DNA from 2 places in the Enterococcus durans genome. Region 1 is predicted to be linked to the other one. Evidence: riboswitches for the same ligand, from Rfam matches in the RefSeq annotation. Region 1 holds a riboswitch; the other holds the start of a gene.
The links. Region 1 has a riboswitch for thiamine pyrophosphate ahead of thiT (energy-coupled thiamine transporter ThiT). Riboswitches for the same ligand answer to the same signal wherever they lie in the genome.
Positions count from the first base shown of each region.

Region 2: linked by a shared signal. The riboswitch ahead of CJZ72_RS10310 (ABC transporter permease) and the one ahead of thiT (energy-coupled thiamine transporter ThiT) in region 1 are both predicted to bind thiamine pyrophosphate.

Region 1 covers NZ_CP022930.1:876,134-879,307, forward strand. The annotation lists gene CJZ72_RS04255 (hypothetical protein) at 1-704, shown strand, start outside; gene thiT (energy-coupled thiamine transporter ThiT) at 912-1,493, opposite strand; TPP riboswitch at 1,582-1,685, opposite strand; gene CJZ72_RS04265 (ribose-phosphate diphosphokinase) at 1,706-2,674, opposite strand; gene glmU (bifunctional UDP-N-acetylglucosamine diphosphorylase/glucosamine-1-phosphate N-acetyltransferase GlmU) at 2,768-3,174, opposite strand, start outside.
Region 2 covers NZ_CP022930.1:2,157,402-2,160,575, reverse strand. The annotation lists gene CJZ72_RS10315 (ABC transporter substrate-binding protein) at 1-611, opposite strand, end outside; gene CJZ72_RS10310 (ABC transporter permease) at 624-1,367, opposite strand; TPP riboswitch at 1,447-1,551, opposite strand; gene CJZ72_RS10305 (dihydrolipoyl dehydrogenase family protein) at 1,599-2,918, opposite strand; gene CJZ72_RS10300 (ABC transporter ATP-binding protein) at 2,905-3,174, opposite strand, start outside.

The sequences.
Region 1 (3,174 bases):
ATTTTTCAAACGGCATCGTGCATTTTCCACAAAATTTGTTATTGTTGGACCCTTCAACGACCGCTGGTGAGTACGAGTCACATACCGGTCTGAAAGTTATCCGTGGTACAGAAAATATCCAGCAATTTTTTGCCTCTGTACGTAATAGAAATCGTTCTGGCGATTTAAAATGGATCGACTTCAGTGATCTAACGATGTTAAAAGAACTAACACCCTTAGAAATTTCTGAGTTGCTTTACTTTGGACACATGAAAACACATCTTCATTCTCCATTTTTTTATAAGTTACAAAATAATTTTGTTTATTTCGATTTAAATGATCAATTAGGACGTATTTATTATCGCTATTTAGACGAATTTTACCGAATTTTCGCAAATAAATTAAGCACGATCTTATTTGAAAAAATCAACGAGAAAAAATCCTTTTTCCGTCGTGATATCCCTGTTGAGAACATCAGTGTCGATCTATTAAAAGATATGCGTAATTTAATGCAGGAAGGCATCATTTTTTCATTTGAACAAGGTGGATTGGTCAACGATGAATATCGTATTCCTATTTATGTGATCGAAGATTATATTTGGAAATTAAAAGGAACACGCTACCGTGAAGAAGAAGCAATCGGGACTTTAGTTTACCAAGCCGCTGATCGGCATTGGAAACTTGAAGGTGAAGCAGTTGATTTTACTGCGAATACATTGATTTAAAACGGGCAAGACAGACGTTTCCATTTTTTCAGTAAAAGCATTAGATCAGGGGAAACATTTCTTTTGTCCACTCCAAAAATAAACGGGATATCTTTTTAAGAACCCTATTCAAACAAAAACTAACCCACTTCTGAGAATAGATATCTCTATTTTCAGAAGTGGGCTTTTCATTTATCTATTACTGTTCCTGATCGTACTTCATATTTTTCAGAAACTATTTCTTTGTCTTTGGCTGTGGCCTAGGAATAATGCTGGCATCGTTCGTTCAATCCCAATTAAAACGACGATAGTGACTACTCCTGTCGCAAGACCGCTTGCCCCATTCATGACGAAAGAAAAAATCCATGGATTCATTCCCCATAATGCATAACTTCCCCAAAAAACAACACCTGCGATGAAGTGCCAAAAATATCTTGCCCCCACACCAACAATTGTTCCTAATACAATAGTGGTGGTCATTCCCCGAGTATTTCCTTCTATAACATTTTTTTGCATTCTCTTGGAAAAGAGGCCAGCAAATCCTGCGAAAGTAAATGCGATCGGATATTCGATCAGAACTTGGATAACACTAAGATAGTAAACTTGTCCGGTCGGAAAATGGAGAATCCCCCAAATAAATCCCGAGAGTAAACCGGCTTTCCAACCTCGTCTTAATGCAAACAACGTGAGTGGGATCTGACCTAATGAAATTGAAAAACTACTACCTATTTGCAATGGGATCAATGATAGAACCAGTGCTAAAGCAGCCACGATCGTTCCTTCAATCCAAACGCTGTACTTCTTTTCCATAAAAAAACTTCCTCCTTTTTAGTATAAAAACCACAAAGGAGGAAGTAATTTCAAAATCATTACTCCAGCAGATACTTCAAGATGAGTATCTACTACTCGTCACAATTCCTACGTTCGCATGACCGAAACAGGTACGAAGGGTTTAGAAATAACATTCAATCTCAGCCCAGACAGGCTCCCCTTTGTGATTCTATTTAATTTTCAGATATCCTTTATTTTTTTGTTTCAAATAAAGGACTAACTGGTTTGTTTTCATGGATACGTTTGATCGCATCACCCATCAAACCACCAACGCTCACTTCATCGATCTTATCGATTTTACGATCTTCTGGAAGGTAGATGGAATCTGTTACAACTAAACGTTCGATTGCTGAATCTTCAATCCGTTGTAACGCTGGACCAGATAACACTGGATGTGTACATGAAGCATATACACTGACTGCTCCGGCTTCTTTTAATGCATTTGCGGCTAAAGTGATAGTTCCCGCAGTATCGATCATATCATCGATCAAGACACATGTTTTTCCTTCTACTTGTCCGATGATGTTCATTACTTCTGCCACATTTGCTTTTGGACGGCGTTTGTCAATGATTGCAATCGGTGCTTTTAGAAACTCGGCTAATTTACGCGCACGAGTTACACCACCATGGTCTGGTGAAACAACGACTACATCGTCCCCTTTAATGCCTTTTTCTAAGAAATAATTTGCGATCAATGGTGCACCCATTAAGTGATCGACAGGAATATCAAAGAATCCTTGGATTTGGACAGCATGTAAATCAAGGGTCAACATTCTTGTTGCTCCAGCTTTTTGGATCATATTTGCAACCAATTTTGCAGTGATCGGTTCTCTCGCGCGTGCTTTACGGTCTTGGCGAGCATAACCATAATAAGGCATCACAACGTTGATCGTTTTGGCACTCGCACGTTTCAATGCATCGATCATAATCAATAATTCCATCAAGTTATCATTTACTGGACTACTTGTTGATTGGATGACATACACATGTGAACCACGAATACTTTCTTCGATATTCACTTGGATTTCTCCATCACTAAATTGAGTAACAGATGATTTACCCAATTCGACACCGACGGCCGCAGCGATTTTTTCTGCTAATGGGCGATTTGAATTTAACGCAAAAATTTTTAATCTTGGGTCAAAGTAATGTTTTGACATGGGGACCTCCACTTTCTTTTTCACAACTCTAGAATTCTACCTACTAAATACTAGTCATATTTTCAGAATAAATCAAGGGTTTTTGCAAAAGTATTAATTTAAATAAGGGAGTTTTTTAGCATATCCTTCTTTATTGACTTGTCTTGCACGCGCAATTGCCATCGCATATTCTGGGATATCATCAGTAATTGTTGATCCGGCAGCAATGGACGAATTTTTTGCCACTTCGACTGGCGCGATGATATTTGCGTTTGAACCAATGAAACTATGGTCGCCAATCGTTGTATGGTGCTTGTTTTTGCCATCATAATTTACAAATACTACGCCACAGCCAACATTGATTTCTTCACCTAATGTCGCATCACCCACATAAGTCAGATGGCCGACTTTGGTATTTTTACCAATTTGCGCATTTTTCACTTCGACAAAATTCCCGATATGTGCGCCTTCACCAATTTCCGCTTTCGGACGAAGGTGCGCAAATGGACCGACATCAGCAT
Region 2 (3,174 bases), 1.3 Mb from region 1:
TTCAAGTCGATCCCCAACTCTTTTGCTTTGATCATATCCCATCCTTCAAAGTACCATTGGATATCTGCTTCCTTCCCCAAGCTTTGAGGACCTTCACCATTGCTGCCAATGATCGTCAATTTAGAAAAATCTGCTCCCTCTTTGTTCATCGTGGCTTTCAGTACAGCTTCTTCGCTTGGACTTTGCCACCCTGCATACGTTTTTCCTTCAAAGTCTTTGGGTGAGTTGATTCCACTATTTTTTAGTGAAACAAATCCTGATGTGTTATGTTTGATAATCGTGCCGATCGCCTTAACGGGAATATTTTGACCATCCACATGTGCATACGTCACATCCTCTTGATAACTGACACCAAACTGAGCTTTGTTTGCGCCGACTAGACCGATGCTCGTTGAATCATCTCCTGGTTCGATGACCTTCACATCTAAGCCTGCATCTTTATAATACCCTTTTTCCTTTGCCAAATAGATACCGGTGTGATTTGTGTTCGGCACATAATCAAGTACTACTGTAACTTTCTTTAATCCTTTTTCTTCCGGTGCTGCTTTTGATCCTGTACTACAAGCTGTTAAAGCAAATAATAAAGGAATGAGTAACCAAATTTTTTTCATTTTTTTCTCCTTTTATGAATGATATAAGATATAGTAATATCCTTTTTTTAACAGTACAGTGAGCATATTTAACAATAGACTTAGGATGATCACACACAAAATAGCTGCAAAAACCTTATCGATTTGATAACTATTTTTTACACGAATCATATAATACCCTAGACCCGCTTGCGCACTTAGCCACTCTCCAACGATTGCGCCACTTACACAATAGGTCGCAGCTACTTTCAATCCCGAAAAGAAATCATTTGATCCTTGCGGAATCTTGATGATCCGATACAGCTGCCATTCATTCGCTCCCATTGTTTTAAAAAAGCTGATCTGTTCACTTGAAACTTTACTTAACCCATCGGCAAAAGCAACCACAATAGGAAAGTAGCTCATCAAAATAACTAAAATCACTTTAGGAAACAGCCCAAACCCGAACCATAACGCCAAAAGCGGTCCAAGGACCATGATCGGTAATGTTTGTGAGACGACTAAAAGTGGATACAAAGAATTTTTAAAAATTTGCCAGTGGTCCATAGCAATAGCCGTCACAAAAGAAAGTAAGGCCGCAATGACCAAACCGATGACGGCTTCTTCTAACGTTACGAGAGAATGATAAACGAGCGTAGCCCCATCTGCGAATAGTGCTGAGAGGACATTTAGCGGACTTGGTAAAATAAATGCAGGCGTGTGAAAAATCGTTACTAGTAGTTGCCAAAGGGCTAGTAAGAAAATAATGCTTACAACTGGATAAATTTTTTTCTTCATTTCTCCCCTCCTTTTCACATGTTTCAAGGGCACATCAAAAACGCCTGAAATCGGGCGCAACATAGAAAGCCCAACTTCAAGCGTTTACTACGTTTCTCCCTTCACCAGTGTTAACTGACAGGTTCGATGGGTCTAAGTTCACAACTTACTCTCATGTCGTCGACGACATCCCCAGAAACAATCTTTATTTTCGTTTAGTGTAACACAACTTATTTTTAGTAACAAGGTACTTTACTTCAGCAAATAGGAAAGATCACTAGCTAAAGTTGGATATCCGAGAATCCATTGATCTAGCTTTGCTTTTTTTACTTTTTGATTGATCAATAGAGTTAGATCATTGATCAAATCATCTGCTTGTTCGCTGATAACAGCAGCACCAACTAAAAAATCATTCGCATCATAGGTAAGTTGAGCCTTCGCTAGAGGTTCGTTTACTCGACGGTAGGTGAACCAATCTGTCATTGATACATCGGTCACTTGGTCTTTTTCAGTTGCCTGTTTTTTTGTTCGTCCGACCTGTGCCACCTTCGGACTGCTGTAAACGATCGTTGGGATTACCGGATAGTGGATAGGTGCTGTTTTCCCCGTTAAATAATCAGCAACATAAGTCCCTTCAAACGTCGCAACAGGCGTTAGTTTGGGTTCATTTTTTGCGATAATATCCCCACATGCAAAGATATTCGGATTACTCGTCTGTAAATACTCATTGACGACGATTCCTTGCTTCACTGTGTGTACACCTGCCTGCTCAAGTTGCAGATGTTCAATATTCGGTCTTCTACCAGTCGCAACGAAAATTGCATCTGCCTGTAACTCTTTGTCTTTTGAAACAAGACGATACGTAGATGCTTCTTGAATGACACGCTGTGACTCAAAGTCAAAAATGAAAGTGATCCCTGCCTTTTGCATTTGCTCAACTAAACTGTTGACCAACTCTTCTTCAAATCCTTTTAAAGGTTGCTGATTATGATGAACGATTGTTACTTTGCTTCCAGCAGCATGAGCAATCATTGCTAATTCAAATGCAATATAACCTGCACCGATAAAAATAATCTCTTTTGGCAATTTTTCCAACGCTAAAAAGTCCGTACTAGTTTGCAGAAATTCTTTTCCTTCAATAGGTAAAATAGCTGGTCGCTGCCCAGTCGCAAGGATATAATGCTCAGCCGTGATGGTTTCTTCTCCCACTTTGATCGTTAGTGAATCGATAAACTGAGCAGTACCAGATAAATGATCGATTTTTGCAGCCGCTAGTTCTTCTTGGCGATTTTTAGAAACAGGATCTGTGAATGTTCGTTTGAATGCTTGCAATTCTGCCCAATCAACAGGAGGTACATCCGAGAAACCTTTACCAATGAGTTGTTCGATTCTTTTTCTTGCTTCAACACCATTTAATAGAATTTTCTTCGGGTCACATCCTCTATTTGGGCAAGTTCCGCCCCAAAGGTTTTCTTCCACGACAAGCACCTGTTTTTCTGCCGCTTTCAACCCATACGCAGCACTTAACCCAGCAACTCCTGAACCGATGACGACCGCATCATACTTTTTCATTGTCTTCTTCCTTTCTACTTAGAAAAGCAAACATATCTCCTCTCGTGATTTCACCAGAAATACGTTCATTTTCCTGAATATTTACAGATTCATGGTCAACCAGCAATGCAAAAACTTCATTCAATGGTGTATTGAATTGAACCACAGGACGATCTTTTTCGCTGATTCCTTTTGTGTAATTCTTGGCCAAGAGGATCTCTTTTACAGTTTGTTCTTTTTGAGAAAGGGAATCATCAAAAAAGCTTCGCACAAACTC